Regions from separate parts of the Mesorhizobium sp. CNPSo 4689 genome, predicted to be linked through region 2. Evidence: predicted binding sites of a transcription regulator. Region 2 holds the regulator's gene; each other region holds the start of a gene.
What was found. The regulator LexA, encoded in region 2, represses DNA repair genes until DNA is damaged. The targets are predictions, from matches to a motif close to TGTTCNNNNTGTGTTCNG.

Region 1 (10,594 bases), on a different contig from region 2:
GTTGCTCAAGCCTTCCGCCACCAGCCGCAGGATCTCGGCCTCGCGGCTGGTGAGCTGGCTGAGCGGGTCGGGCTTGCGGTTCGCCGGCTGCAACAGGTTCGACAGAAGCTTGGCCGACAGCGTCGGCGATACATAGCTCTGGCCGGCCGCGACATCGCCGAGGATCTCGGCCAGAGTCTTCGAACCGACACCCTTCAGCACGTAGCCGCGCACGCCGGCATTGAGCGCCTGGGCAACGTCGGCATTGGTTTCCGACACGGTCAGCATGACGATTTTCTGGCCGGGGTGCCCGGACAGGATGCTGGCCGCAGCGTTGAGCCCGCCGCCGGGCATGCTGATGTCGAGCAGCAATATGTCGGGCGCGATCGTGTGAGCAAGCCTTTCGGCGTCCTCGGCGCTGGCGCCTTCCCCGACCAGCTCGAAGCCGCCGATCTCGCCGAGGCTGCGCGCCACGCCCTCGCGAAACAGCGGATGGTCGTCGACAATGGCGATGCGGATGATGCCGGTCACGGCTGCTCCTCGACTGAGAGTGAAATCACCAATCGTGTACCTTGCGGGCCGGACAGGGTTTCGAACTGCCCGCCGATGCTCTCGATGCGCTCCCTGAGGCCGGCAAGCCCGAGGCCTTCGCTCCTGCCGGGCTCGAAGCCGGGGCCGCCGTCCATCACTTCAACAATCAGCCTGCCACTTTTCACCCCGGCTTTCACCGCCTGGTTCCTGCCTTTTCCATGCCGCCAGGCATTGTTCAGCCCTTCCTGGACGAAACGGTAGATGCTGATCTTCTCGGAAGTGCCGAGTTCCGGCAAGCGGGCCGGAAGCGTCAGCGCCACCGAGCTCGAGGTCCGTCGTTCGTGCTCGCTCACCGCAAGCCGCAGGATGTCGATCACGGCCTGCGTCTCGATCTGCGGCAGCACCAGGCCGTTGCAGATGCCGCGTATCTCGCGCATCGCCTCGCCAAGCGTCTTGTGGATGCCGGCGATCTCGGCTTCGCGCTGCTCGCTGGACGAGCCGGAGTCGAGCAGAATGGGGCTGTCCATCCGCAGCGCCGCCAGCGCGACGAGCTGCGCCGGCCCGTCATGCAGGTCGGCGCCGATGCGTCTGAGATAGCGTTCGTTGATTGCGGTGGCGCGGCGCGAGGCGCGCTGCACGCGCTGGCGCAGCGTCGAGTTCTGCGACAAAGCCGCCTGCAATTCCGAGACCTTTGCCTCGAGCGCTGCGCGCTGGGTCTGGATGGTGTGACTGCCGCGAAAGACGATGCCGGACAACAGCGCCAGTGCCGTCGCCGTGGCGCCGGCCACCACCAGCCAGCTCGACCACAGGGCGGCGTTCAGCGTCGTCTGGAAGTCGTCGGCGATCTCGTAGAACTCCGAAACCGCGACCACTTCGCCCGACCAGGGTTCGCGCACCGGATTGTAGATTTCGAACAGCGGTGCGTTCACTCTCTTTTCCTCGTGGCTTTCGGGGTCGTCGTCGAGGTCATTGTACTCGGCAACGACATTGCCGCCAAAGGCGGCGACCAGATTGGCGTTCGGTTCGAACCGCTTGCCGATCAACGAAGTGTCCTTGGCATAGAGGATCATGCCGTCGCGCCGCCACAGCTTGAACGAGACCAGCCTCTTGCCGAGTGCGCCCTGGCCGAGCGTCTCGTCCAGCGCCCGCTTGACCGTGTCGCTGAGCTCGCGGCTGGTGCGCATGTCGGGCAACAGGGGCGCAATCACGCTGTCGACATAGAGTGCCGTGGTTGCGGCGGAATTTCGCATCACGCCTTCCCGGATCTGCGAGGTCACCCACAGGCCAACCACCAGCATCACCAGCAGAAGCCCGATGCCGCCCGCGATGAAGAACTGCAAGGCCAGCGACAACTTGCGCCAGTACTGTAAATAATCCCCCAAGAAGGTCCCAGGCAATCGCGCAATCTCCCCCTGTCGGCGAAGATTATAGAGTGAGCGCGGCATTTGCGACATCGACCTTCGTGCTGTGTATGCAGGATTCTTCCGTCGGGCGGATTTTCTGCGGGTTTCGGAGCCTTGAAGCACGGCAACGCCGCCGCCGCGGGAGCGGATCCTTGGCGCGGGGGTTGTGCCGGCCACGTTTCGAGGTCACTATCGGTTGTGCCTTCAAGGCGACGGGCGGCCGCTTCGACACCAAATTGACGAAGCGCCGCTCCGTCGGTCCAGCCGCGGCATCATCCGCGACTGGGAACTCCAGCACCTTGCCGCCGCCGGTTCGATCCCGGCACCGCGTGGATACACGAAGGCAAAAAGCGGCCGCTCAGCTGATGTCGCAACGGAAGACCCAACTCGTCTTCCCGGGGAAGGCGCGCTTTTTCTCTGAAGGAAGCGCAGGCTTTTCCTGGGTGACCCGCGGGACTTAGGGGGCGGGTTCCGCTGAAACCAAAGCAAGATGCGAGGTCAAACGCGATGCATCCCGTTCCGAGCCGGATTCCGGTTTCCATCATCATTCCGAACTACAATTACGCGCGCTTCCTGAAACGCGCCGTCGACAGCGCGCTCGGCCAGGACCACGCGGACGTCGAGGTCATCGTCGTCGACGATCGGTCGAGCGACGGCTCGGCGGCGATCATAAAGTCTTATGGCGACAGGATCCGCGCTTGTCTCAGGCCGAAGAACGGTGGGCATGCCGCCGCCTTCAACACCGGCTTTGCGGCAAGCTCGGGCAAGATCGTGCTGTTTCTCGACGCCGACGACTATCTCTATCCGGACGCCATCTCCAGGATCGTCGACACTTGGGATTCGGCAACCGCCCAGGTCCAATCGAGGCTCCACATCGTCGACGAACGGCAGCGCATCAAGGATGTCTTCCCGCCGCCGGCACTGCCGTTCGATGACGGCGATGTCATGCCGAAGCTCCTGCACAAGGGGCGCTACCAGACGACGGTGACAAGCGGGCTGGCCTTCGACCGCACGACGCTGGAAACCATCATGCCGATCCCCGAAGCGGATTTCCGCCAGGGCGCCGATGGCTATCTTGCGACGCTGGCGCCGCTTTATGGTCATGTTCAGTCGATCGACGAGTGCATCGGCGCCTACCGCATCCACGGCGCCAACCATTCCGTCTTCGGCGAAAAGCTCGCCGAGCGGGCGCGCTGGCGGGTGACGCACGATTTCCACCGCCTGGAGGCGCTTTCCGACCAGGTCTCCAGTGTCGGCCTGACCGTGGAGCCGTCGAAAACCTTCCTGCACGATCCCGTTCACCTCGAAGAACGGCTGGCCTCACTCTGCGCCGACAGGCGTCGGCACCCGGTGGTCAATGATTCCAGGCTGGTCCTGGGTGCGGCCGGCGCCGTCGCCAGCCTCCAATTGACGGCGTCGCTCAGGCGGCGAGCCGTCCTTGCCGCCTGGTTTCTGTCCGTCGGCATGCTACCGCGCAAAATGGCGACGGCGGTGCTGTCATGGAAGCTCGACGCCTCATCGAGGCCGGCCTTCCTGGCCCGATTTTCCAAATCCATCCGCCAGGCGATGGGGTGAGGCGTGGTCCGCGAAGCGGACGCAAAGCCAATTGCTTGGCTTTGCGAACAACGAACGCCCGGAGCGACAGCGAAGGGCCGGTCCGGCAGACGCGATCCTTCGCGCCCCCTCTGTCCTACCGGACATCTCCCCCTCGAGGGGGGGGAGATTGGCAGTCTCGGGCCGCATGGATCTTTCGCCATCAACCTCTATTGATTGATCTCGGGTTCGACGAGCCTTGCCAGGTTTCGCAGCGACTCCTGCCAGCCGAGATAACAGGCCTCGGCCGGAATCGCGTCCGGTATGCCTGCCTGCGTGATATCCAACTCCGTGCCGACCGAGACTTTCTTCAATGTCACCGTCACCTGTATCTCGCCGGGCAGGTTGGGATCATCGAACGTGTCCGTGTAGCGGAGGCGTTCACCCGAAACGAGCTCGACATAATCGCCGCCAAATGAGTGGCTGTTGCCCGTCGTGAAGTTTCGGAAGGACATTTTGAACGTACCGCCGACCTTTGCTTCCAGATGATGGACCGTGCAGGTGAAACCGTTGGGCGGGAGCCATTTCGCCAGCGCGTCCGCCTCGATGAAAGCGCGATAAACCTTCTCCGGGCTGGTTGTCAGAACGCGGTGCAAGCGTACGGTGCTGGGCATATCGTTTCTCCTGATGATTGCCGGTCTATGTTCCAAGGACGAACGGGTCTTGACTGGTCCGACACCCGTGCCGAACATTTTTAAACCGCGACCGCCGCTTCACAGTTCCTTCTCGGCCAGCTCGCGGAACTCGTCCGGCACCAAACGCGCCGCCTCCAGCGCCACGGCGCCATAGCCGACCGCCTGCTTGCCGAAGCGCTGCCGGATCTTGTCGACGGCGCGGTCGGCGCCAAAGCGCGCTTGGCCCCTTTTGCTGCCCGGCCGGCGCTTCTCGTCGGCAAGTCCGAGCGGTAGCTCCAGCTGCAGTTCCGCACTTTCCTCGAGATGCGAGACCGAGATCGCCAGCAGCGAAATCACCTTCTCGCAGGGATGGGCGGCGAGCACGCCACGCACCAGTTCCTCGGCGGTCTCGGCCAGCATCGCCGTCGCTGATATAGCTTGGTCAAGCGTGATCGAGCAGCTCACCGCGCGCAGGTCGGCGAAGCGCACGCGCACCGTCACCGTGCGGCCGGGGCGGTCCTTGGCCCTCAGTCGGCTCGCCACCCGGTCGGCCAGATGCAGCAAGGTTGGCACGAACACATCTGCCACGGCAGGCTTGCGGCCCAGTGCCGACTGCGCGCCCGCCGAATGCGCGCGCCGATGCGTCTCGAGCCGGCGCGGGTCGCGATTCCAGGCCAGCGCGGCAAGCTTCTGCCCGGCGGCCGGCCCGATCAGCCGTTCCAGCGCCCCACTGTGGGTCTTGGCCAGCTGGCCGATGGTCTCGACGCCGATTTCCGCCAGCCGCGCCTTGGTCGCCGGGCCGACGCCCCACATCAGCGAGACCGGCAAATCGTGCAGGAAGGCGAGCTCGCCTGCGGGATCGACGACCACCAGCCCGTCGGGCTTGGCCACCTGCGAAGCGATCTTGGCCAGGTGCTTGGTGCGCGCCACGCCGATCGAGATCGGCAGGCCGAGCTCGGCCCGCACGCGGCGCCGTACAATGGCGGCGATCACGGCCGGCGGCCCGAACAGATGCGTGCAGCCGGCAACGTCGGCGAAGGCCTCGTCGATGGAGATGCGCTCGACCAACGGCGTGAAATCGTCGAGCACTTTTATGGCGGCGTCGCCGAGTCGCTGGTAGTCCCCGAAATGGCCGCCGACGAAGATCAGCTGCGGACAGAGTTCGCGGGCCTTGCGTCCGGGCATGCCGCCGCGCACGCCGAACGCTCGAGCCTCATAGGATGCGGCCAGCACCACGCCGCCTCCGACGGCGATGGGTTTGCCGCGCAGCGATGGATCGAGCAACTGCTCGACCGAGGCATAGAAGGCGTCGAGGTCGGCATGCAGGATGGTGGCGCTGGTTTCCATCCCGTTCCACCCTACGGCATTGCAGCATTAGCCATGCCTGTTTTAAGGAATTTTTTGCCGAACAAAAAGAGAACAAATAGGGTCTCTTGTCAAGCTGCCTCTAAGCCGTCGGCGAGGGCAGGGGAAATGTCTTGCGATGAAGGGCGGATTCAAGTCGGAATCTCGTTTTTTTTGCCCACCGTCAGTGGGCAGCGCACCATCGACGAAGGTCCATGATCCGCCCCGGAACATTGTCGCGCGCCACGGCGTTGATTGGCTCGAAGGGACTGTTTTGCGGAGACCTGAGATGGACCGCTTCGAAATCATCGATCTCGTTTGTGTCGTCGATGCCTGCACCACCGACCGTGCCGCCGGGCGGCTCGTATCGATGGCGAGGGCCGTGGAAGAATTGCGCGTGCTGACCGGGGATTTCGTCTCGGCGGATGAGACCGTCGCCAATGCGCTGTCGGCGGTGGCGCTTGGGCGCGGTTGCGCGGTGCTGTTCGACGAGCAGCCGGGCGCCGACATTTTGCGGGCGCCATAGTGCATCGCCAGGAGGTGGCACCGCTCATTTGGCTGCCGTTCAGGCGGTCGGAGCGCCCTCGCTTGTCATCGACTTCCGCTGCTTGAGCGCCTTCTCAATCGACGACGCGGCGACCGTTTTCGTACCGCTGGACGCCCGTTTGGGACCATGGTCTGACCCGTATGGGCCTTCTGCGGTCCAAATGGCGCAAGCCGGTTGTCAGTTTTCATATAGTTTAAGAATTTCAAATGGTTATGGCAGTTTCTCGATTCGGATTGTTCGCTGGCGGGCTGCTTCGCTCTCGCATTGAAACCACATTTATCTAAAGTTTACCGACGGCATTAGGGATTTCTCATATTGCGCTCATTAGCGGTTGGGTGAGGTGGCGATTCTCGGAGGAAAATACTCATGACATCCCGAAAGACTCTCTTTGCCGCGCTTGCGGCATTCGCGCTTCTGGCGTCTCCCGCACTGGCCGCTGCCGGCGGCAATGGTGGTGGGAATGGCGGTGGCCACGGCAATGGCGGCGGCAACGGGAATGGCGGCGGCAACTCCGGCAAAAGCGGTTCGCAGGGCAATTCCGGCAAGAGCACGCACGGCAAGTCAGGCAAGAGCACGCACGGCAAGTCAGGCAAGAGCACGAACGGCAAGTCAGCATCGGCTAAGTCGACAAAGTCGGGCAAGAAGGCCACGACGGAAGTCTCCGTGGATGAGGTGGACGTCGCCGCCGCTCCCAAGGAGAAGAACATCCACGCCAAGCTCGGCCGGCTGAACTCGCTGCAGCGCAACATCAACGCCTACATGAACTCCAAGAGCAAGAAATTCGCCGCTGTTCAGGCTTTTGTGATGGCATCCGCGAACGCCAAGCTCGCCGAGGCCACGGCTGAAGAGGCGGCCGCCGCGGCAGCCGAAGCTCAGGCGAAGCTGGACGACCTGAACGCGCAGCTCGTTGAGGCGAATGCACAGACGCCCGCAACGCCCGAGGAGCAGGCGGCCCTGGACGCACAGATCGCGGATCTGGAAGCGCAGATCGCGGATCAGGAGACCGCGGTCACGGATGCCGAGGCGGCGGCTGCCGCGGCCCAGGCGGAGGCTGACGAAGCCGCTGTCGGCACCGACGACGCATCGCTCGACGCGGCACTCGCCGATATGGCCAACAAGCCGGTCGACGCCGAGGTCACCGAATGGGCCAAGGGCGTGCTCGCGGACAAGGTCGACCAGGTAGCCGCCAAGCTAGAAGCGGAGAACGCGGACGACGCGGCTGCCGATTCGACCGTCGACGAGCCGACCGAGACCGAGACGGCGGAATAGTTTGGCTGAACGGCAATGCCGCCGGGGTTCGCCCCGGCGGCATTTTTTCGCCTGCCGCTGCCCAAGTTTGGAATCGGTTCTGCAGCGATCCATCGCCTCCCCTGTCCGCCGGCGTCAGGAAGCCACCACAACGCTGCGCAAAACCCGTTGCTAACCCCAAGTACGGCATGGAAAATCTCGGTTCCCAGGTGTAACCTTCGCAATGTCGGGGTTTAAAAGGGATTGGGGAGAAAACAACATGCCTAGGGTTTCGGAACTTTTCTTCAAAACGGCCATCGTTTTTCTCATCGTGGGCATCGCCATCGGCCTGCATATGGCGATCTCGCAAGATCACGCCGCCTTTCCGGCGCATGCCCATATCAACCTTCTGGGCTGGGTAACCTCCGCGATATTCGGCGGCTACTATGCGCTCAATCCGGCCAAGGCCGCGCGCCGCATCGCGATGATCCACTTCGGCCTCTATACGCTCGGCCTGGTGGTGATGCTGCCGGCGCTTTACCTGATGCTGGCGAAGGGCAACACGGCGATCGAGCCGGTCGTTGCCACCGGCTCCATGATCGTTGCCGCTGCCGTTCTCGTCTTCGGCTTCGTCGTCTTCTCGTCCGAACCGGTGCCCACCGCCTCCGGCCTGAAGTCGGCGCCTCGCTGACCGGAGTCATGCAGCGCTGCCGGGTGGGCTGCTATGCCACGGCGTAGCGGGTCCCCTGGCGCACCTGCCCGGCTGAAAGTTTTGCGCCGGCGTCTGGGCCGGACGCCGGCTCGCGCTGGTGCGACAAGTCTTGGATAAGGGCGCCGCGCCGCCTGTTAAAAAAGCCGCGACAGCAAGGTGTGGATGATGCCGTCGCGTTCGAACGGCCCGGGCACTTTGGCCGGGAGCGATTTGTCGGCCTTGGCCGCCGATGAGGTGCGGCCATAGATGAGCAAAAGCACAGCGATGAAGTAGCCCGCCTGCAGCACCAGGGCGGCGACAAATGTCCAGCCCAGCGATTGCCAAAACGACCCGGTAGCCGCGTAAATCCAGCCAAGGATTACGAGAAGCGTTGCTGACATTCCCACAAGAAATTGCGGAAAATACATTTGCCCAATCGAACGTCCCGGACCGATTGAAACCCGGGAAGCCCGCCCATGTCTCTACCCAATTCGAGCGTTGCACCTTTCATGTGCGGTCGCAAGTTGGCACTGTGCCGCGCTCTCGGAGGGCTTTCGGCCCACGGCATGCGACCTACGTCTTAGGACTTAGGGCCATACGCCTTTCGCTGCAAGTGCGGCGTTGGAGCATCGCGCGCGCTTTGCTGGAATCGGTTTTGCCGCGGGCGAAATCAGCGCAAGGTCGCCGGCTCTGGCTCCGCTGTTGGCTCGGATGCGCGAAAGTTCGCGAGCCCCAGGCGTTTCGGCGGCGGTAGCACTTCTCATCATCTGATCGCGATCAAGGCGGCACTCGATGACGAGCGCCGGCCGAGGCAGCTATAGGAACTCCGCCGGCGCTCGGCGCAAGGGTTGGGTGCTTTGCCTGCGCGAATCATATTAGCGTTTGCGAATATTTTGACCTATCCATCCAAAGGAGGATGTGTGGTTCCCCAAAGAAGCTGAATTGTCCGCGCCCGCCCGACTTGCTGCGGTAGAGCGCGGTATCGGCTTTCTGCAGCAGTTCGTCGCTGCCCAGCGCATCGCCAGGCGCCAGCGCGATGCCGATGCTGACGCCGACGACGACCGGGCTGTCGGCGACCGCGAAGGGCGACTGGAAACGCTCGACGATGCGCCGGGCAAGCGCCGACACATCCGTCTGTCCGGTAATCCCGGTCTGGATGATGGCGACTTCGTCGCCGCCGAGCCGCGCGACCGTATCGTTGTCGCGCACCGCGGCGCGCAGCCGGCCGGCCACGTCGATCAGCAATCTGTCGCCGGCCTTGTGGCCGAAATTGTCGTTGACCGGTTTGAAATTGTCGAGGTCGAGGTAGTGCACGGCCATCAGGGCGCCGCGCCTGGCAAGGGCAAGCGCGCCGTGCAACCGGTCGGAAAACAGCATGCGGTTGGGCAGGTCGGTCAGCGCGTCATGATGCGCCATATGCGCGATCGTGGCCTGGTTGCGGCGCTGTTCGGTGACGTCGAAATAGGTGGTGACGAAGCCGCCGCCCTCGATCGGCATGCCGCGCACCTCGACGATGGTTCCGTTCGGCCGGGTGCGTTCGTAGACATGCGCCTCGCGCTGCCTGACGAGGGCGAGGCGGCGCGCGACATGCATCTCGATATCGCCCGGTCCGTACTCGCCACGCTCGGCATTGAAGCGAAACAGCGTCTCCATCGAGGGGTAGCCATTGGCAAAAAGCTCATCGGGATAGTCGAGCAAGGCGCGTTGCCGCTGATTGCAGACGACCATGTTGAGATCCTGGTCGAACAGCGAAACGCCGCCGGGGAAATTGTCGATCACGGCCTCCAGCAGCCGGATACGCTCGCGCGAATGCTCGATCAGCTGGCCATCCGCCCGATCGCTTCGGCCAGGCCCGGCAGGCCGGCCCCTGACGGCTCGGCCACCTCGAACGCATTCGCCAGGATACGTGACACCTTCGGCATCGGCCGCTGACCCCCTCAGCAATTTTCCGGAATATGCGGCGACGCTAATATGGAACGATTGCCATCGGATTAACGGCCTGGCCCGCGCCTGGTTTTGCGGAGGCAGGTTGGTCGCCTCATCGGGCGCGGCCATGGCCTTTGGGTCTTTTGGTCGATGCCATTGGGGACCTTTGGCCAAGGACTTCTGAATTCAGGAACCAAGCACAGGCGGGACCGTTCCCCACCCACATCGATCAGGAGGAGCTTATGGAACGCAGCGTCCACGAGGCGCGCTTGCGCCTGTCTTCGCGCTCGGCGTCGTCTTTGTCACTGCCGGAATCCTGTTCAGCTAGGGCAAGGTGATGCTCAAACAAAAAAGATAGTGGCCGGGAACAATCGCCAGCGACCCGCCGAGAACGCCCCTTCATCGGCGGAAGGCCGACCCCGCCGCCTTTTTCCGTAAGGGCGGCGGGGTTTCGGTTTGGGAGGTCCATAACCTTCGAAGGACCGGCGTCAGACGCACGAAAAGGCCCGCCGTGCCGAATGCGCGGCGGGCCTGTTCGTGGTGTTCGCCGGATCAGGTCAGGATCAGCACGATCTTGTAGCTGTCCGGATCGACGATGACGATGCGGCCGTCGGCAAGCACGAAATACATGTAGGTTTCGTAAGCGGGGACGATCTTGACGATGCGCGCCGGCAAGCGGTGCAGCCGCACCTTCTGCCGTGGCACCTCGATGCCTACCGAAATGTCGAAGTCGACACGC
Region 2 (10,594 bases):
GGATGTCTGCCAGAACTTCGACAGCGTGCCACACATCGGCGTAGCCGACATAGAGCGGGGTGAAGCCAAAGCGTATGGTCGACGGCGCCCGGAAATCGCCGATCACGCCACGTTCGATAAGCGCCCGCATGATCTGGTAGCCGTGCTCGTGCATGAATGAAATCTGGCTGCCGCGCCTGGCGCTGTCACGGGTGCTTTCGAGCGTGAGACCGTAGGCACCGCATTTTGCCTCGACGAGTTCGATGAACAGATCGGCCTGGGCGATGCTCTTCTTTCTCACGGCCGCCATGTCGACATCGTCCCAGATGGCGAGTGCGCCCTTCAGCGTGCGCATCGACAGGACCGGCTGTGTGCCGCACAGAAAACGGCGGATGCCGGTGCCGGCTGCGTAGGATTGCTCGAAAGCGAAGGGCCGTGCGTGGCTCCACCATCCGCTGAGCGGCTGCTGCACATCGGCATGATGGCGCTCGGCCGCGTAGATGAAGGCCGGAGAACCCGGACCGCCGTTCAGATATTTGTAAGTGCAGCCGACCGCGAAGTCGGCATTGGCCTTATCCAGTTCGACCGGCATGGCGCCCGCGGTGTGGCAGAGATCCCAGACGATCAGCGCCCCCGCGTCATGGGCGATGCGCGTCAGCGCGGTCATGTCTCGCAGTTCGCCTGACTTGTAGTTGACGTGGTTGACCAGCACCACGGCGACATTTTCGTCGATCAGCTCCTCGATCGTCGGCGCGTCGACGCCAGCGAGGCGGAGAACGGTGTTCTTTCGGGTCGAGGCCACGCCTTCAGCCATGTAGAGGTCGGTCGGAAAGCTGTCGCCTTCGGCGACGATGACGGGCCGATCCGGCCGCATGGCCATTGCGGCGTGCAGAACCTTGTAGATGTTGATCGAGGTGGTGTCGCAGACCACCGTTTGGCCGGACGCTGCGCCGATCAGGCGCCCCAGCTGGTCGCCGAGTTCGAGCGGCATGTCGAACCAGCCGGCCGTGTTCCATGCGCGGATGAGGTCCTGCGCCCATTCTTCGGTCGCCGCCTTGCGCAGCGCGTCGAAAGCGGCATGCGAGGCAGCGCCCAGCGAATTGCCGTCGAGATAGATCACCCCTTTGGGCAGGATGAAGCGGTCGCGCAGCGAGCGCAGTGGATCCGCGGCGTCCATCGCCTCGACGGCCGCAAGATCAGGAACTGCGGTCATGATATGTCTGCTCCCCTCTGCAGGACACCGGCACGCAATGACGACACACAGGCCGATCGGTACTTTCTCTCATCACTCGCCATCGCACTGCAAGAACCTGCCTTGATGACTTGTCGGCCCAACGACAACCCCTCGACCTTTGCTCAAAGTTGGCATTTTGAGTTCGTTTCGTTCACGGTGCATCGAGCGGGCTGGATGGTCGAACACAGCCCGACCCGGGAATGTCTGCGCCAAATGATTGCCGGTACTGGAGCCTTCCAAGTCGGGCTGAGGCCATAAAAGAAAACAAAATCAATGCGATGAAGCCGGACTCTGAGGGAGTTTGACATTCTCTGTCGACCACAACATCGTTTCGGGCACCTTAAGCCATTCATTAAACTTTAAACGGTTGCGGAACACAAATGGAACAGATAGTGTTTGTTCTGGTTTTGTTTTTCTGATTCCGTTGGGGGCCGCGATGCTGACACGCAAACAACATGAACTGCTGATGTTCATCCATGAGCGGCTGAAGGAAAGTGGTATTCCACCATCCTTCGACGAGATGAAGGAGGCGCTCGACCTTGCCTCGAAGTCGGGCATCCACCGGCTGATCACGGCGCTGGAGGAGCGCGGTTTCATTCGTCGGCTACCCAACCGGGCGCGCGCTCTCGAAGTGCTGCGCCTACCCGATTCGATCGCTCCCGGCCTCAATGCGGCGAAAAAGTTCTCGCCGAGCGTCATTCAGGGCAGTCTTGGGCAGGGCGGTCTCGGGCGGCAGATCAAGCCGATGGCATCGTCGCGCACGCCCCAGGCGGGCAACGACGACGATGCGGTCGCGGCAGTGTCCATCCCGGTGATGGGCCGGATCGCGGCCGGTGTGCCGATCGACGCCATCCAGCATCAGACGCACTCGATCTCGGTGCCGCCGGACATGATCATGGGCGGCGAGCACTACGCGCTGGAGGTCAAGGGCGATTCGATGATCGAGGCCGGGATTTTCGACGGCGATACGGTCATCATCCGCAATGCCGATACGGCGAGCCCGGGCGAGATCGTCGTGGCACTGGTCGACGAGGAGGAAGCGACGCTGAAGCGCTTCCGCCGCAAGGGCGCTTCGATCGCGCTGGAAGCCGCAAACCCGGCCTATGAAACCCGCATCTTCGGGCCCGACCGGGTCAAGGTGCAGGGCAAGTTGGTTGGCTTGATCCGGCGCTACTGAGGCGGCGGTGATTGTTTTGGCGGCGGTTTGCTGGCCTGCCTTTCGGGTCTCTTGTAAGACGGCAGGCCCCTCGCCTCGCGCGAAAATCTGCGCTGCTCGTGCCAGGGCCGGTACGGCTGCTCGATCGCGAAGTCTATCTCCGCTGGCGCGATTGCCGATTGCTGGTCGAAGAAGACGGCGGCGCTGCCCAAGCGGGCAAGCTGCCGTTTCTTGACGACAAGGACAAGCGGATTGCGGCAAGGGTCGTAGGCGGTGGCGTCGTTGACGATGATCAGGGTCGCGAAAGCACACGCTCTCCACGCGTCCTTGCGGTCTTCTGCATACGCGATGATGGCGCCGGACGGATGCCGTGCGAGGCACAGACCGGCGCTGCAGTAGAAGGGCGAGCCCGGCGGCAGGTCGGCCGGATCCATGTCGAACCGCGCGTCTCCCTTCTCGAAGGTCTCCGGTACGACAATGGTTTCGGCTTTCAGTGCCCGTTTCCAGTTGTCGGTGGTGAACTCGTTCGATCGCACCCGGTTGATGGCGAGTCCCCCCCGCCGATCGGCATGACCACCAGATGCGCATCCTCCGAGATCAGGACATCCGGCGTGCGGGTGTCGGAGACCGTCAGCAGGCCGGCGAGCGCGAATGGAACGGCTGCCAGCCTGAGCCATGTCGTCGCCATGGTGGCGATGACCAGCGCGATGGTCACCAGCAGCACCGACTGAATGGAGATCAACCCGACGGCATCGACCGGCGAGCGCTCGGAAATCCATTCCGAGATCGCGATCATCGCCGTCAGCCCTTTGCCCATCAGATAGAGGGAGGGCCAATCGAGCCCGAAAGGCATCAGCAGCGCGCTGATTACGGCCAACAGCATGACGACCGAGACAATCGGCATGACGGCCAGGTTGGCAAACAGGCTGAGCGGCGACACGCGCTGAAAATGCCAGATGGCGAAGAGCGCTGTCGCACCGCCAGCGATGATGGAGGTCATGGCGAGACCGCCCATGCCGAGCAGGAATTTTCGCGTGACGAAGGCGAGCGGCGATCGCCTTGGCGGCGGCGATGTCGCCCTGCCGGCGCGGTAGTCCGACCAGCCGGCATAGGCGCCGACAAGGGCCGCGGTTGCCGCAAACGACATCTGGAAGCTCGGGCCGACCACTTCGTGCGGCGACACCAGGATGACGGCGATGGCCGAGATCGCCAGGTTACGCATGGTCAGCGCCGCGCGCGGTCGAACAGCACGGCGACCAGCATCACCGCCAGCATGATGAAGCTGCGTTCGGCGGCGACGACGATGCCGGAAAAGACGAGGTAGGCGGCGATGGAAAAGAGCGCTGCGGCGGCCGCATATTTCTTCACCGGCCGGCGCGAAGCGAAATCGGGAAACAGGGCGAAGGCGCCGCGCAGCAGCCCCATGATGGTGCCGGCGACAAGCGCCATGTGCAGGCCGGAAATCGAGATGATGTGGTAGATGCCGGTGCGCCGCATCGCTTCGTTGATCTCATCCGGGATGCCGGCGCGTACGCCGACCATCAGTGCCGCGGCAATCTCACCTTTGGGGCCGCCAATCTGACCGCGAATGTGGTCTGCGATGTTCTCCCGGGCGTTCTCGATCGCGGACGCCAGGCGCGTCGTGGATGGCGCGTCTTCGCCGGCGCCAGTTTTGGAGGCAACAGTCTTCGGATTGCCGAGGAAAAAGCCGCTAGCTCCGATGCCAGAAAGATAGCTGTCGAAGGAAAAGTCGTAGCTGTCCGGCCGCACCGGTCCGGTCGGCGGAAGCAGCCGGGCATAGCCGGTGATCAGGGAACCGGCCGTCATATCCGGAGGAACTTTCCGCGCCGAAAGCCTGACCCGCTCCGGCGCGTAGCGCAGCTTTGGGTGGGCGGTCGAAATCACGTCGATGGTCAGCCTGACGCGGCCGTTTTCCATTTCCTCCAGACTGGCGAGCCGCCCGGTCAGCCGCGTCTGGATCTCGGAGCCGAGCATTTGCGTTCCGGCACGCCAGGTTTCGACCTTGGCGGCGAGCAGGCCGAGTGCGCAGAGCAGCGCCGCCATGAAGCACAAATGCGTCTTCTGCCATGACCGCGAGACCACCGCGCAGGCCGCCATCAAGGTGACCACGGCGACGGGCCTGTAGAAATCGGGTTCCGTCGCCAGCGAGAAATAAAGGATCACCCCGCATGCCAGAAACACCGGCACCAGCAGGAAGCCTATGCCGCGGTCAAGCTCCGTGCCGGCTGCCGCAGCGATGCTTCGGCGGATTGCGGGACCAGAAAGGCGGCGGAGTGATGCGTGGATCCGCCTGACCGGTGCTTTCGTGGGGATAGGCGCCGGTACGCGATTGCCGGGCTGCAAAAGCTCAATGCCGGATTGCGGCGCTGGCGACAGAACCAGCGCCGGCTCGGCGTACGGAACATCGGCAAACAGGGCCCGCTCGCTGACGCTGCTCGTCGCGCCCTCGCCCTCCTCCGCACCCCGGCCTCGTCCAGCCATCGGGTCTGCCCCTTGCGCCCCAGACCTCCTATGCTACATGAACGCGCAACGCGCGAAAGTCCGCGCAATCACATCCGCTTTCTGCGCTTTCCGAGAGTTCCATGTCCGACAAGGTCGTCACCCGCTTTGCCCCCTCGCCGACAGGCTATTTGCACATTGGAGGCGCGCGCACGGCGCTGTTCAACTGGCTCTATGCAAAACACACCGCCGGCACGATGCTGCTGCGCATCGAGGATACGGACCGCGAACGCTCCACCGCCGCCGCCACCACGGCCATCCTCGACGGGCTGTCCTGGCTTGGCCTCAGCTGGGATGGCGAGCCGGTATCGCAGTTCGAGCGCGCGCCGCGCCATCGCGAGGTGGCTGAGGAGCTGGTGCGCATCGGCAAGGCCTATTACTGCTACGCGACGCCGGCCGAGCTGGAGGCGATGCGCGAGGCCGCACGTGCCAAGGGCCTGCCGCCCCGCTATGACGGCCGCTGGCGCGACCGCGATCCGTCGGAGGCGCCTGCAGGCGTCAAGGGCGCGATCCGCATCAAGGCGCCGACCGAGGGTGAGACGGTGGTGCACGACCGCGTGCAGGGCGAGGTGCGCTTCCCCAACAAGGATCTCGATGATTTCATCATCCTGCGTTCGGACGGCAACCCGACCTATATGCATGCCGTCGTCGTCGACGACCATGACATGGGCGTCACCCACATCATCCGCGGCGACGACCACCTGACCAACGCCGCGCGCCAGACGGTGATCTACAACGCCATGGGCTGGGAGGTGCCGTCGATGTCGCACATCCCGCTGATCCATGGCGCCGACGGCGCCAAGCTGTCGAAGCGGCATGGCGCGCTCGGCGTCGAGGCCTATCGCGCGATGGGGTATCTGCCCGAGGCGCTGCTCAACTATCTGGCACGGCTCGGCTGGAGCCATGGCGACGACGAGGTGATGTCGATCAAGGACATGATCGCCTGGTTTGACATCGGCGACGTCAACAAGGGCGCTGCCCGCTTCGACTTCGCCAAGCTCGAGGCGCTGAACGGCGTGCATATGAGGCGCATGGGCGATGCAGAACTGCTCGACATCTTCGTCGCCACGCTGCCCTATCTCGAAGGCGGCCCGGCAATCGCGGCGCGCCTCGATGACAACAAGAAGGCGCAGCTGCTCGCCGCCCTGCCCGGCCTGAAGGAGCGGGCGAAAACCTTGGTCGAGCTCGTCGATGGGGCCGGTTTCCTGTTCGCCGTGCGGCCGCTGCCGGTCGACGACAAGGCGGCTTCATTGCTCGGTGGTGACGCACGCGCGATCCTGGCTGGCGCTCACAGTGTTTTGAAGGCAGTTTCCGGCGAGTGGACTGCCGCTGCGGCGGAGGCGGCGATCCGCGAGCTCGCGCTGGCCGAAGGCCACAAGCTCGGCGCCGTGGCCCAACCGCTCAGGGCCGCCCTCACCGGCAAAAGCACCTCGCCGGGCGTGTTCGACGTGCTTGCGGTGCTCGGCCGCGACGAAAGCCTTGCGCGTATCGCGGATCAAATCGATTAGGAAAACTGGCCCAAGAAGATTGGCATTGAAAGGCGCGTTTCGCAGTGCAACATTAGGCCTTGGCCCAATCTGGCACGCACCTCCTAAAATGCGGTGGCGAGTACGCGCATTCCGGTGATTTGCAGGATTTGCCTTTGCCGGCATGGAACGAAAGGAGTTTGCAATGACCGAAGCTGCGACAAAACTGGAATTTGGCGGCAAACCGCACGAGTCGACCGCAAAGCTCGAGCTCGCCGGCAAGACGCATGAACTCAAGGTGCGAAGCGGTTCCGTCGGGCCGGATGTCATCGATATCGGTTCGCTCTACAACACGACCGGGGCTTTCACCTACGATCCCGGCTTCACCTCGACGGCAAGCTGCGAGTCGGGGATCACCTTCATCGACGGCGATGCCGGCATCCTCCTGCACCGCGGCTATCCGATCGACCAGTTGGCCGAGCATGGCGACTTCCTGGAGGTCTGCTATCTTCTGCTCTACGGTGAACTGCCGACCAAGGCGCAGAAGGACGACTTCGACTACCGGGTGACGCGCCACACGATGGTGCACGAGCAGATGTCGCGCTTCTTCACCGGCTTCCGCCGCGACGCACACCCGATGGCGGTGATGTGCGGCGTGGTCGGTGCGCTGTCGGCCTTCTACCACGACTCCACCGATATCTCGGACCCGTACCAGCGCATGGTCGCCTCGATGCGGCTGATCGCCAAGATGCCGACCATCGCGGCGATGGCCTACAAATACCATATCGGCCAGCCCTTCATTTACCCGAAGAACGAGTTGAACTTCGCCGCCAACTTCCTGCATATGTGCTTTGCGGTGCCGTGCGAGGAATACAAGATCAATCCGGTGCTGGCGCGCGCCATGGAGCGCATCTTCATCCTGCATGCCGACCATGAGCAGAACGCCTCGACCTCGACGGTGCGGCTTGCCGGCTCGTCGGGCGCCAACCCGTTTGCCTGCATCGCCGCCGGCATCGCCTGCCTGTGGGGCCCGGCGCATGGCGGCGCCAACGAGGCGGCACTCAACATGCTGGGCGAGATCGGCCATGTCGACCACATCCCGGAATTCATTGCCCGCGCCAAGGACAAGAACGATCCGTTCCGGCTGATGGGTTTCGGCCACCGCGTCTACAAGAACTACGATCCGCGCGCCAAGATCATGCAGAAGACCGCGCATGAGGTGCTAGGCGAGCTCGGCATCAAGGACGATCCGCTGCTCGACATCGCCATGGAACTGGAAAAGATCGCCCTGACGGACGCCTATTTCATCGAGAAGAAGCTTTACCCGAATGTCGACTTCTATTCCGGCATCACGCTGAAGGCGCTGGGCTTCCCCACCACCATGTTCACCGTGCTGTTCGCGGTCGCCCGCACCGTCGGCTGGATCGCGCAGTGGAAAGAGATGATCGAGGATCCGCACCAGAAGATCGGCCGCCCGCGCCAGCTCTACACCGGTGCGCCGGAACGCGACTACGTGCCGATCGCGAAGCGCTGATCGGGGCCGAACCAAAACGCGAAAAAGCGCCCGTAAGGGCGCTTTTTATTTGATGTGCCGGAGGACGACTTCCGCCGCGATATCGCCGGAGGGCCGGTTCGTGGCCATACGCTTGGCGATCTCGGCGAAACCGTCTTTCTGCCAGGCGCGCATGCCGGTGTCGGCGAACAATGCTTGCAGTTGCCGGGCGAGGTTTTCCGGCAAGACATACTGGTCGTAGAACTCCGGCACGAGCGCGCGGTCGGAAATCAGATTGGGCAGCAGCGCCGACCAGACGGAAATCAGATGCGGCATGACGAGCCGCGCCACGGGATCGAGCTTGTAGCAGGACACCATCGGGACACCTGACAGCGCAAGTTCGAGCGACACCGTTCCCGAGGCGATCAGCGCCGCGTCGGCCTTGCCGAAGGCCTGCCATTTGCGCTCGGGCTCGAGGATGATTTCCGGCTTTTCGTCCCAGCTTGCGACCGAAGTCCTGACCAGGTCGGCAACATGCGGCACGGTGGGCAACAGAAGGCGCAGGCGATGACCGCGCTGGTGCAGCACCGACACCGTCTTACCGAACGCGTCGATCAGGCGCCGTACTTCGCCACGGCGGGAGCCGGGCAGCACGAGCAGTGTCTTCACGCGATCTTCCGAGAGGTCGCGCGCTTGGCCTTGCGCCCTGGCTGCAGCAAGCACGCCCGGATCCTGTGTCAGGCGGTGGCCGACATAGGTGCCGGGTGGCCCGCCGAGACGGGCCAACGCCTTCACCTCGAACGGCAGGATGCACAGGATGTGGTCGACATAGGGCTTCATCGCCACCGCCCTGCCCGGCCGCCACGCCCAGACGCTTGGGCAGACATAGTGGACGATCGGAATGGCCGGATCGGCGGCGCGGACCTTGCGGGCCACACGCAGCGAAAAATCCGGGCTGTCGATGGTGATGAGGCAGTCGGGTTTTTCGGCGGCGATCGCGCCTGCAGTCTGGCCGATGCGCCTGATCAGGCGCGGCAGGTCACGCAGGATAGCACTGAACCCCATCAGCGCGATCTCGCTGCCGTCGAACAGGGATTTCAGCCCGAGCGCCTGCATATGGCGGCCGCCTATGCCGACAAGCCTGATTTCGCGGCCGGTCGTCCGCTTGAGTGCGGCAATAATGTCGGCGCCAAGCAGATCGCCGGATTCCTCGCCGGCGACGATGGCGATCTTGAGCGGCTTCTCAGTGACCATTAGCCGGCTCCGCCGCTGCCAGACCGACGACAAACAGACCAAGCGCGTTGGCGCGCGCGATGGTGGCTGGGCCTTCCAGAATGAGCGAACGGCCGGCTTCGATGGCGATGCCGGCAAGTCCCGCTTCATGCGCTGCCTCGACCGTCAGCGGACCGATGGAAGGCAGATCGGCGCGCAACTCCTGACCGGGCTTGGCGCATTTGACCAGCACGCCGCGCGTCTTGCCGGCGATCCGGCCATGGTCGCGCAGTTGCCTTGTCCGCTCGAGCAGCCCATTGGTGCCCTCGATGCCTTCCAGCGCAATCACCCGGCCGCCGATCGCGACTGCGGCCTGGCCAATGTCGAGCGCACCGATGGCCTTTGCCGCTGCATGGGCAGCATTGATGTCGCGCCAGTCGGATTTTCGCGGCTCCGCCCTGGTCAACGATCCTTCGGCCGCGGCCAATTCAGGCACGATCTCATGGGCGCCGACGATCTTGATCCCCCGCGCTTCCAGAGCGCGTGCCACGACCTTCAACAAGCCGTCGTCGCCGCGGGCCAGCGCCATGACGACCACGGGAAGCACGGCGATCAGACTGAGGCTCGGACGCAGGCCGGTCAGCCTTGGCCGACGCCTGATCTCGCCCGCAAGCACCAGATGGGTAATCCGGCGCCGTTTCAGCAACGGTACGAGCGAACCGATATCTTCCAGGGCAAGTGTCTCTTGCTCGTAACCGGCGAGATCCGGCTTACGGTCGACTTCGCCTTCCATCAGTATGATGAAGGGCGGATAGCCTCGCCCGGCCAGGCCGGCCGCTACCTCGACCGGCAGGCTGCCGCCGCCGGCAACGATGCCGACCCTGGCGCCCGGCGGAAGATCAAGTCTCGTCCCGGCGGTCTCAGCCTTCGTCATCGGCGTCGTCGCCGTCGCCACCTTTGAGCGACGGGACGGCATAGTGCCGCTTGCCGCGACTGGCGATGAAATCGATGATTTTCATGGCCGTCGGCGACGAGGCGAATTCCGCCTTGGCAAATTCGATGTTCTCGCCAACGGTCCGGGAGCGGTCGAAGATCGTCCTGTAAGCCTTGCGCAGCACATGGATTTCGGCGCGCGGCAGGCCGGAGCGCTTCAGGCCGATGATGTTGAGGCCGCGAAGGCTGGCGCGATTGCCGACGGCAATGGCGTAGGGAATGACATCGCCGACGACGGCTGAGCAGCCGCCGAGAAAAGCGTTGTCGCCGACGCGAACAAATTGGTGAACGGCGGTCAGACCACCGATATAGACATTGTCGCCGATCTCGCAGTGGCCGCCCAGCGTCGCCCCGTTGGCGAAGGTGGCGTTCTTGCCGACGACGCAGTCATGGGCGATGTGGGCATAGGCAAGGAAATTGCCGTTGTCGCCGACCGTCGTCTCGCCGCGGCTGGAATCGGTGCCGAGATGCATGGTGACGCCTTCGCGGATCGTGCAGTTCTCACCGATGACAAGGGTGGTGCGGCCACCCTTGTGCTTGGT
Region 3 (10,594 bases), on a different contig from region 2:
TATTGTCCATGACGGGTTCGCCCGGGCAGCAACGCCTGTGCTCGCCATGGCAGGCGCCGGCTGCCGGCTGTCGCTCGATGCACCCCAATCCAAACTGCCTGTCGCTGCGAATGCGCCGTACATGCAGCTGCGCGCGGCCTGAACAGGGAAATCGGAGAAAAAAGATGAGCGGCCTTGCCAATCTGGTGCCGATGGTGATCGAGCAATCGAGCCGCGGCGAACGCGCTTTCGACATTTTTTCGCGGCTGCTGCGAGAGCGCATCGTCTTCATCAACGGAGAGATCAATGACGGCGTATCGGCGCTGGTCTGCGCCCAGCTTCTGTCGCTGGAATCGGACAATCCCGACAAGGAAATCTCGCTCTACATCAACTCGCCGGGCGGCGTGGTGACCAGCGGCTTCGCCATCTACGACACGATGCAATACATCTCCTGCCCGGTGTCGACCGTGTGCATGGGCTTTGCCGCCTCGATGGCTTCGTTCCTGCTGATGGCCGGCACGCCGGGGCGGCGCATTGCCCTGCCCAACACCAGCATCGTGCTGCATCAGCCGCTGGGCGGCTTCCAGGGCCAGGCTTCCGACATCCAGCGCCACGCCGAGGGCATATTGCGCACCAAGCGGCGGATGACCGAGCTTTATGCGCATCATTGCGGGCGTACTTACGAGGAGGTCGAGCGCACGCTCGACCGCGATTATTTCATGACCGCCGAAGAGGCGAAGGCGTGGGGTCTCGTCGACCATGTTTTCGACACCCGCAAGAAGGCTGCTTGAGGAGCAGCGGGCGCGCGGCAATTTGATCGCGTCGGTCTGGCCTCGCCAGCGGCGCGACACTATAGTTCGGGGATGACCGACATCCGCCTTTCCAGACTTGTTTGCACCGTCACCGCCGCCTTCGCCGGCGCCAGCATGCTGGCCGGAGCCGCCTTTGCCGACGACAGCTCGACCCAGAAAGGCGCCCTTCCCGGCGTGACCGGCGACTATCGCATCGCCAAGCCGGCCCCGGAACCCGAACCCGACGACGCGCTGCCTGCCAGCGGCAACGGCCAGTTCAAGATCGGCGACACCGACGTCAGGATTTCCGGCAGCATCACGGTCGATGTTGGCGCCGGCGCGATCAAGCCATCCAACCGGTAGCTCTCGCTCACGGCAGCATCAGTCGGCTTTGCACACCCTCAAACGAACAGCCCCGCCGTTGCTTCCGCAAACGGACGGGGCTTTTTATGGATCTATAATCCAATCTGTCGGTAGTGTTATACCGACTTTGATTTCGGATGCTTCGCGGCATTCAGCCGACGATCCGACCAGTGGTCTCTAATTGTCAGGGGATCGGCAGGGCACGGTTTGTCGGGCCGACGCTCACGCCGACCCAGGCACTTATGCCTGCCGGGGCTCCAGCCATATCTGGAGCCTCAAGGGACTGTCCGGTGGCGTCATGCTCCACTCCTCTGTCCGTTGCGACATGTCGTCCGAAGCGCAAATCGCAAAAGCCTGCGGCGTCTCGCAAGCCGCCTAGGGCGGCGAGGCCATCGAAAGACGGCCGGCTCCGTTGACCGGTGGACACTGCGCCCCCGAGTCGGCAGCGTCAACCTTTGAATAGGCGGTTACGGAAAATGTGATCGCCGGGAGGTTACGTGCGGGTAAGGGCGACATGCCGGAACTGCTCAACGGAGTGCCCACCGTCCCGGTTCTTCACAGCACTTTGTCAGGAGCGTGTTCGGCCTTTGTTCTTTCCGCTTGCCCCCTCGCGCGAAAGACGGTTAAAGGCTTCTGTCGAGATTTGTGGTGTCTCTCGACGTGGCGGCGAAAATACCTACATAGGGGATGGCCGGGAAAACCCGCCGATCCCACGAATTCCAGACCTGAGGCGGCGACCGGCGATGGCCGACCATAAATACCTTTCCATTCGCGGGGCGCGCGAACACAATCTGAAAAATGTCGATCTCGACCTGCCGCGTGACAGCCTGATCGTCATGACCGGCCTGTCGGGGTCCGGCAAGTCGTCGCTTGCCTTCGACACCATCTATGCCGAAGGCCAGCGCCGCTATGTCGAGAGCCTGTCGGCCTATGCGCGGCAATTCCTCGAAATGATGCAGAAGCCCGACGTCGACCAGATCGACGGCCTGTCGCCTGCCATCTCAATCGAACAGAAGACCACGTCGAAGAACCCGCGCTCGACGGTCGGCACCGTCACCGAGATCTATGACTACATGCGGCTTCTGTTCGCGCGCGTCGGCATTCCCTATTCGCCGGCCACCGGCCTGCCGATCGAAAGCCAGACGGTGTCGCAGATGGTCGACCGCGTGCTGGCCGTCGAGGAAGGCACACGCCTGTTCCTGCTGGCGCCGATCGTGCGCGGCCGCAAAGGCGAGTATCGCAAGGAACTGCTGGAGTTGCAAAAGAAGGGCTTTCAGCGCGTCAAGGTCGATGGCGTCTTCTACGAGATCGCCGACGTGCCGGCGCTGGATAAGAAATACAAGCATGACATCGACGTTGTCGTCGACCGCATCGTGGTGCGCGGCGATCTGGCGACGCGACTTGCCGATTCCATCGAGACGGCGCTGAAGCTCGCCGAAGGGCTGGCGGTGGCCGAGTTCGCCGACCGGCCGCTCGACGCCAGCCAGACCGGCGAGGATTCCGTCAACAAGTCGAAGAACGAGACGCATGAGCGCATCCTGTTCTCGGAGAAGTTCGCCTGCCCGGTGTCCGGTTTCACCATTCCGGAGATCGAGCCCAGGCTGTTCTCCTTCAACAACCCGTTCGGCGCCTGTCCGACCTGCGACGGTCTCGGCAGCCAGCGTGCCATCGACGGCAATCTGGTCGTGCCGGACGAGAACGTCTCGCTGCGCGACGGCGCCGTCAGCCCATGGGCCAAGTCGACCTCGCCCTATTACGCGCAGACTCTGGAAGCTTTGGGCAAGGCCTATGGCTTCAAGCTTGGCGACAAGTTCAAGGATCTGACCACTGAGGCCCAGGAGGCGATCCTGCGCGGCACGGGCGAGCGCGAGATCACCTTCCAGTATGATGACGGCCTGCGCTCCTACAAGACGACCAAGACTTTCGAAGGCGTCATCCCCAATCTCGAGCGGCGCTGGAAGGAGACCGAATCCGCCTGGATGCGCGAGGAAATCGAGCGCTTCATGTCGGCGACGCCCTGCCCCGTCTGCAGAGGCTACCGGCTGAAGCCGGAAGCGCTGGCGGTGAAGATCGCGGGAAAGCATATCGGCGAGGTGACCGAGCAATCGATCCGCAAGGCAGACCAGTGGTTCACCGAGCTGCCGGCGCAGCTCAACGACAAGCAGAACGAGATCGCGGTGCGGGTGCTGAAGGAAATCCGCGAGCGGCTGCGCTTCCTCAACGATGTCGGGCTCGACTATCTGACGCTGTCGCGCAATTCAGGCACACTGTCGGGCGGCGAGAGCCAGCGCATCCGGCTGGCCTCGCAGATCGGCTCCGGCCTCACCGGCGTGCTCTATGTGCTGGACGAGCCTTCGATCGGCCTGCACCAGCGCGACAATGCGCGCCTGCTCGACACGCTGAAGCATCTGCGCGACATCGGCAACACGGTCATCGTCGTCGAGCATGACGAGGATGCCATCCTGCATGCCGACTATGTCGTCGACATCGGCCCGGCCGCCGGCATCCATGGCGGCGAGATCATCGCCCAGGGAACACCGCAGCAGATCATGGCGACGCCTGCCTCGATCACCGGCAAATATCTGTCGGGCGAGCTCGAAGTGGCGACGCCGGCGGTGCGGCGCGAGGCGAAGAAGAACCGGCGGCTGAAGATCGTCGGCGCGCGCGGCAACAATCTGAAGAACGTGACCGCCGAAATCCCGCTCGGCACCTTCACCGCTGTCACGGGCGTGTCGGGTGGCGGCAAGTCGACCTTCCTGATCGAGACGCTGTTCAAGGCGGCCTCGCGCCGCATCATGGGCTCGCGCGAGCATCCGGCCGATCACGATCGCATCGAGGGTCTCGAATTCCTCGACAAGGTCATCGACATCGACCAGTCGCCCATTGGACGGACCCCACGCTCCAACCCGGCCACCTATACCGGCGCCTTCACGCCGATCCGCGACTGGTTCGCGGGGCTGCCGGAGGCCAAGGCGCGCGGCTATCAGCCGGGGCGGTTTTCCTTCAACGTCAAGGGCGGCCGCTGCGAGGCCTGCCAGGGCGACGGCGTCATCAAGATCGAGATGCACTTCCTGCCCGACGTCTATGTCACCTGCGACGTTTGTCACGGCAAGCGCTACAACCGCGAGACGCTGGATGTCTTGTTCAAGGGCAAGTCGATCGCCGACGTTTTGGACATGACGGTCGAGGAAGGCGTCGACTTCTTCGCCGCCGTGCCCGGCGTGCGCGACAAGCTGGAGACGCTGAAGCAGGTCGGCCTCGGCTACATCCATATCGGCCAGCAGGCGACGACGCTGTCGGGCGGCGAGGCGCAGCGCATCAAGCTCGCCAAGGAACTGTCGCGCAAAGCGACCGGCAAGACGCTCTACATCCTCGACGAGCCGACCACCGGCCTGCATTTCCACGACGTCGCCAAGCTTTTGGAGGTGCTGCACGAACTGGTCGACCAAGGCAACACGGTGGTGGTCATCGAGCACAATCTCGAAGTAATCAAGACCGCCGACTGGGTGCTCGACCTCGGCCCCGAGGGCGGCGATGGCGGCGGTGAGCTGGTCGCCTCAGGAACGCCCGAAGCGGTCGTGCGCGAGAAACGCAGCTACACCGGCCAGTTCCTCAAGGAGCTGCTGGAGCGGCGCCCCGGAGGCAAGCGCGAAGCGGCGGAGTGAGCGGACAGGGGCAGTGTCTGGAGAGTTTTTGAATGACCATCAGACAAGCGCTTGCCGGTGACCTGCAAACTGTCCTCTCGCTGACCGAGGCCGCTTACGCACCCTACACCGCCTTGTTGGGCGCGCCGCCGATCCCGGTCACCGAGGACTATGCGCCGCGGATCGAACGCGGCCAGGTCTGGCTGCTGGAGAGCGGCTCCGAATTGGCCGGACTGATCGTTCTCGAGCGGCATCCCGATCATGCGATGATCTTCAGCGTCGCGGTCTCACCTGCCTTTCAGGGCAAGAAACTCGGCAATAGGCTGCTCGATTTCGCCGAGGAGCAGACGCGGCTGTGGGGCTTGCCGGAGGTGCGGCTTTACACCAATTCGCGCATGGAGCGGAACATTGCGCTCTACGTGGCCTATGGTTTCCAGGAAACGGGTCGACGGCCCAATCCCTACCGGCCAGGATGGACAGTCGTCGACATGGCCAAGCCCGTCGACGGCGCCGTAGCGTCTGATTTTCGAGCATTGGGAGGACGACGATGAGCAGCCAGGGAAAAATCCGCGCCGGCATGGGCGGCTGGACCTTCGAGCCGTGGGACACGTCCTTCTATCCGGACAAGCTTTCCAAGGCGAAGCAGCTGCAATACGCCAGCCGTCAGGTGCCGAGCATCGAGGTCAACGGCACCTATTATTCCAGCTTCAAGGAACCGACCTTCGTCAAATGGGCCAGCGAGGCGCCGGACGGTTTTGTCTATTCGCTGAAGGGCAACCGCTTCGTCACCAACCGGCGCGTGCTCGGCGAGGCCGGTGAATCGATGACGCGTTTCCTCGGTTCCGGTGTGGCGGCGCTCGGCGACAAGCTCGGGCCGATCCTGTGGCAGTTCGCGCCGACCAAGAAATTCGATCCGGACGATTTCGAAGCTTTTCTGAGGCTCCTGCCTGAAAAGCAGGACGGCGTCGCGCTGCGCCATGCGGTCGAGGTGCGCAACGACAGTTTCGTCGTGCCGGAATTCGCGGCACTTGCGCGCAAATACAAGGTGGCGATCGTCTATGCCGACCATGCCAAATATCCTGGGATTGCCGACGTCACCGGCGATTTCATCTATGCGCGGCTGCAGACCGGCAGCGACGACAATCCCGACTGCTACACACCGAAAGGCCTCGAAGAGTGGGCGGCGCGGGTAAAGACCTGGGCGGAAGGCAAGGTGCCTGCCGATCTGCCACGCGCCGACCCTTCGATCGAAGCGCCGGTGAAGCCGCGCGACGTGTTCGCCTACTTTATCACCGAGGGCAAAGTCCGCGCGCCCTTCGGCGCCATGGCGCTGATGAAGCGGGTCGCGGAATAAGCAGCGAGCCTTTTACTGTGCCCGGCTGCCCTGTCGGAACCTGCAGGGCATCTTGATCGTTTGCCTTTGCGGGCAACCGGGTGGTCGCCCGCAGATGCGATTGGGTAGAGGCGAGGAAGATGGCTGTCATCCTCATTGGGGCGTTGTTGACTGTCGCTGGCGTTGTCTACATGGCGGGCGCAGCCCTCAGGCGGGGGCGGCTTAGCGGTCCGGCGCCTGCAGCCTCGGATCGGCCGATGCCAAATCTCGCAACCCCGGGGCCAACGCTTGAGCCAAGCCGGCGCGGGCTCGGTTTCCTCGGCCTTTCACAGAATTGGCCGGGACTGCTGATGGTGGGGGTCGGCCTCATTCTGCTTTTGTCGGTGGCGATCCTCTAACCCAGTGGAATCTCGACATCTTCACCGATATCGTAACCTTATCGATACCTCCTTGCTGCATGAATCCAACCGGGCGCTGAGCTGCACCAGCGCGGGCAAGGACGAGGCATGGCGCTCGACTACAACTCATTGCTGCTCGCGGTCGGCTTTTCCGCCGCCTGCCTGAGCCTGACGTTGTTTGGCATCTGGCTCACCGCGCGTTCAGAGAAATTCCTGCTGACCTGGGCTGTCAGCGTGCTGCTGGTTGTCGGCGACGTCTTTGCCTACAAGGCCTATATCGACAAGCCTGGGCCAATGCTCGGCGTCGCCACGCTGGCCCTGCTGCTGCTCGGCTTCTCGACCATGCTGGGTGCGGCCCACCAGTTCACGACAGGCCGCTCGCCGCTGCCGCATATCGCTCTTGGCGCCGGCATCTCGTTGGCCGCGGCCCTGCCACCAATGGCGCTCGGTTATGACGGGCTGGGTTTCATGCTGGAGAATTCGTTCGCCGCGCTGCTTTTGTTCGCCACCGCTCTCGAATACTGGAAGGGGCGCAGCGAATCCGCCGTCCCGATCATCGGTGTCGCCACGCTCTATTCGATCACCGCCGTATCTTTCCTGCTATGCGCCACGGTTCTGGCGCGGGACGGCAAGCTCGTGCTCGGCCATGCGCCGAGCAACTGGGCCGAGGATCTCAGCCTGGTCATCGTCATCGCCTGCATGACCGGCATCGGCGCGCTGTCGCTGGCGCTAAACCAGGGGCGCCTGGCGCAGCATCATCGCCGCAATGCGCTGACCGATCCGCTGACCGGCCTGCTCAACCGCCGCGCGCTGTTCGACCTGCATGGCAATGCGCCGGTCGGCGCCTTCACGGCCGTGGTCGTGTTCGACCTCGACGGCTTCAAGGCCATCAACGACGAGTTCGGCCATGCTACCGGCGATGAAGTGTTGAGAGTGTTCGCCGAGGAGCTTACCGGCAATCTGCTGCCGACCGATTCCGCTGCGCGCATGGGCGGCGAGGAATTCGCGCTGGTCATGAAGCGCACCTTGCCCGAGAAGGCGGAATTTGCCGCCGAACGCATCCGTGCGTCCTTTGCAGCGCGGCGGATCGAGACCGAGGCGCGCCCGCTGTCATGCACGGTCAGCGCGGGCTATGCCTTCGGCAGCAAGGACGGCATGAGTTTCGACAAGGTGCTCAGCGCCGCCGACAAGGCGCTCTATGCCGCCAAGCACGGCGGCCGCAATCGCGTGCTGGCCTCCACGTTCCGGCGCGCCGGATAACCGCTTCGCCGGCGCTATGACGCCATGACGATCTCGTTGTAGGCATCGAGGTCGACGTAGAAGACCTTGGTGATCTCGCCAATCAGTTCGTCGGGATCGTAGCCCTGCGACCTCAGGATGTTGATGGCGGTGATGATGTCGACGCGCTCGGTGAGCCGCCGTTTCTGGTAGTCCTCGACAAAACGCTCCATTGGCCGTTCCCCAAGCCAGATTGCCCAAACGCGTTGAACAACTCAGATCGCAGGAGGAGGATAGGAGGCCATGCTTGCGTGGAACTTGCCGCCGAGCCCGCGCCGTCCCTTTGATCTGACCCAAAAACAGACTGGTACGGAAAGTGGCCGACTCACCAAAGCCAAGCAAAGAGTAGCATGCAGGTCTTGGCGCGCCAGAGTTGCAGACAGCATGATTGGAGGATGATTGGAGCCGCCTGAGAAGAGAGGCCGACGAGCGGTCTACACCGTCAGAAACTTCCTGACATCCGCGCGGTCGAGATCTTCCGCCGGGCCAGTATGAACGATCTGGCCACGGTCCATGATGTTGACCTCGTCGGCCAGTTCGCGGCAGAAGTCGAGATATTGCTCGACCAGCAGCACGGCAATGCCGGCCTGGTCGCGCAGATAGCGGATGGCGCGGCCGATATCCTTGATGATCGACGGCTGGATGCCTTCGGTCGGTTCATCGAGCACTAACAGCTTCGGCCGCATCACCAGGGCCCTGCCGATGGCGAGCTGCTGCTGCTGGCCGCCCGACAGGTCGCCGCCACGGCGACCCAGCATCTGTTTCAACACCGGAAACAGCTCGAAGACGTGGCCCGGAATGTTGCGGTCGGCGCGCTTCAGTGGTGCAAAGCCCGATTCCAGGTTTTCCTTGACCGTCAGCAGCGGGAAGATCTCCCTGCCCTGCGGTACGAATGCGATGCCCGACCGGGCGCGGTCATACGCCGCGCTCCGGTCGAGCGCCTTCCCCTCGAAGGCAACACTTCCGCTCGTCAGCCGGTGGTGGCCGACGATCGATCTCATCAAACTGGTCTTGCCGACGCCGTTGCGGCCGAGCACGCAAGTGATCTTGCCGGCGCCGGCCTTGAGCGAGACGCCGCGCAGCGCTTGGGCGGCGCCATAATGCAACGTGGCGTTGGAGACTTCGAGCATGGTCAGCGTCTCCAGCGTCGGAAGAACGACAGGTCGAAACGCTGGAACGAAAACCGCCAGACCATAATCATCTCCCGAGATAGACTTCGACGACGCGCTCGTCGGCCGAGACGAAGTCGAGCGTACCTTCGGACAACACTGAGCCCTCGTGCAGGCAGGTGACCTTGACGCCGAGTTCGCGCACGAAATGCATGTCGTGCTCAACGACGACGACCGAATGGTCGCGCGCGATATCCTTGAGCAGACGAGCGGTCTCTTCGGTCTCGGCGTCGGTCATGCCGGCGACAGGTTCGTCGACCAGAAGCAGTTTCGGGTCCTGCGCCAGGAGCATGCCGATCTCCAGCCACTGCTTCTGCCCGTGGCTCAGATTGGCGGCGAGTTCGCCTCGCTTGTCGCCGAGCCTGATAATGCCGAGGATGTCGTCGATCCGTCGCGCCTCAGCCGACGATCTGCGATGGAACAGTGCCGGGAAGATCGAGCGTGGTCCCTTGAGCGCCAGCATCAGATTTTCTTCGATGCTGTGGCTCTCGAAGACGGTCGGCTTCTGGAATTTCCGGCCGATGCCCATCATGGCGATCTCGGCCTCGTCGTGCTTGGTGAGATCGACCTGGCCGTCGAAGAAGACCTCGCCCTCGTCGGGCCGCGTCTTGCCGGTCACGATGTCCATCATCGTGGTCTTGCCGGCGCCATTGGGGCCGATGATGGCGCGCATCTCGCCCTTGTCGAGCACCAGCGACAGATTGTTGATGGCGCGAAAGCCATCAAAGGAAACCGAGACGCCGTCGAGATAGAGGATTGTGTTCGACTTGCTCATTGTCGCTCACTCCGCCGGCTGCGGTTCGGGGCTTGGCGCGGACCAGTCGCCCGGCTTTGTCGCCGCGCTGCGATCGACCTTCGGCGGCGGCGGAACTTTGGGATCGGTGCCGGCTTCCTCGGCGAGCGAGGCCGCGCGCTGCGCCTTGGCGTTGCCGCGCCATGAGTCCCACATGCCGATGATGCCCTTGGGCAGGAACAGCGTGACGGCGACGAACAGTCCGCCAAGCGCGAACAGCCAGAATTCCGGCAGCGCGCCGGTGAACCAGGATTTGCCGGCGTTGACCAGCAGAGCCCCGATGATCGGCCCGACAATCGTGCCGCGGCCGCCCACGGCGGCCCAGACCACCACCTCGATCGAGTTGGACGGCTCGAACTCGCCGGGATTGATGATGCCGACCTGCGGTACGTAGAGCGCACCGGCAATGCCGGCCATCACCGCCGACACGGTGAAGGCGAACAGTTTGACGTTCTCGGCCCGCCAGCCGAGGAAGCGCGTGCGGCTCTCGGCATCGCGCACCGCCATCAAGAGCTTGCCGTATTTGGAGCCGACGATCGCCCAGGTGATGAAGACGGCGAGTGCAAGCGTGATCGCACTGGCCGCGAACAGGGCCGAGCGCGTCGCGTCGGCCTGGACGTTGAAGCCCAGAATATCCTTGAAGTCGGTCAGGCCGTTGTTGCCGCCAAAGCCCATGTCGTTGCGGAAGAAGGCGAGCAGCAGCGCGTAGGTCATGGCCTGGGTGATGATCGACAGGTAGACACCGGTGACGCGGCTGCGGAAGGCGAACCAGCCGAAGACGAAGGCGAGCAGGCCGGGCACCGCTAGCACCATGATCGCCGCGAACCAGAAATGGTCGAAACCGTA

Region 1: the regulator LexA is predicted to act here: its motif matches at 5,525-5,542, upstream of dinB (DNA polymerase IV).
Region 3: the regulator LexA is predicted to act here: its motif matches at 1,711-1,728, upstream of uvrA (excinuclease ABC subunit UvrA).

Annotation. Positions count from the first base shown of each region.
Region 1 covers NZ_JBWLUZ010000040.1:257-10,850, forward strand. Annotated here, with positions in the region: gene AC04SI_RS29045 (LuxR C-terminal-related transcriptional regulator) at 1-510, opposite strand, end outside; gene AC04SI_RS29050 (sensor histidine kinase) at 507-1,862, opposite strand; gene AC04SI_RS29055 (glycosyltransferase family 2 protein) at 2,421-3,488, shown strand; gene AC04SI_RS29060 (SRPBCC family protein) at 3,677-4,120, opposite strand; gene dinB (DNA polymerase IV) at 4,220-5,467, opposite strand; gene AC04SI_RS29070 (hypothetical protein) at 5,754-5,990, shown strand; gene AC04SI_RS29075 (hypothetical protein) at 6,378-7,280, shown strand; gene AC04SI_RS29080 (heme-copper oxidase family protein) at 7,519-7,929, shown strand; gene AC04SI_RS29085 (exopolysaccharide production repressor protein) at 8,085-8,357, opposite strand; gene AC04SI_RS29090 (diguanylate cyclase domain-containing protein) at 8,800-9,708, opposite strand; gene AC04SI_RS29095 (hypothetical protein) at 9,739-9,861, shown strand; gene AC04SI_RS29100 (DUF1236 domain-containing protein) at 10,408-10,594, opposite strand, start outside.
Region 2 covers NZ_JBWLUZ010000025.1:14,339-24,932, forward strand. Annotated here, with positions in the region: gene kynU (kynureninase) at 1-1,192, opposite strand, end outside; gene lexA (transcriptional repressor LexA) at 1,650-2,390, shown strand; partial or broken gene AC04SI_RS24585 (ComEC/Rec2 family competence protein) at 2,384-4,871, opposite strand; gene gltX (glutamate--tRNA ligase) at 4,973-6,397, shown strand; gene gltA (citrate synthase) at 6,561-7,889, shown strand; gene lpxB (lipid-A-disaccharide synthase) at 7,935-9,101, opposite strand; gene AC04SI_RS24605 (LpxI family protein) at 9,091-9,993, opposite strand; gene lpxA (acyl-ACP--UDP-N-acetylglucosamine O-acyltransferase) at 9,980-10,594, opposite strand, start outside.
Region 3 covers NZ_JBWLUZ010000007.1:39,387-49,980, forward strand. Annotated here, with positions in the region: gene AC04SI_RS13055 (SRPBCC family protein) at 1-142, shown strand, start outside; gene AC04SI_RS13060 (ATP-dependent Clp protease proteolytic subunit) at 165-770, shown strand; gene AC04SI_RS13065 (hypothetical protein) at 843-1,133, shown strand; gene uvrA (excinuclease ABC subunit UvrA) at 1,877-4,798, shown strand; gene AC04SI_RS13075 (GNAT family N-acetyltransferase) at 4,831-5,328, shown strand; gene AC04SI_RS13080 (DUF72 domain-containing protein) at 5,325-6,131, shown strand; gene AC04SI_RS13085 (GGDEF domain-containing protein) at 6,617-7,768, shown strand; gene AC04SI_RS13090 (hypothetical protein) at 7,783-7,959, opposite strand; gene urtE (urea ABC transporter ATP-binding subunit UrtE) at 8,221-8,916, opposite strand; gene urtD (urea ABC transporter ATP-binding protein UrtD) at 8,984-9,730, opposite strand; gene urtC (urea ABC transporter permease subunit UrtC) at 9,737-10,594, opposite strand, start outside.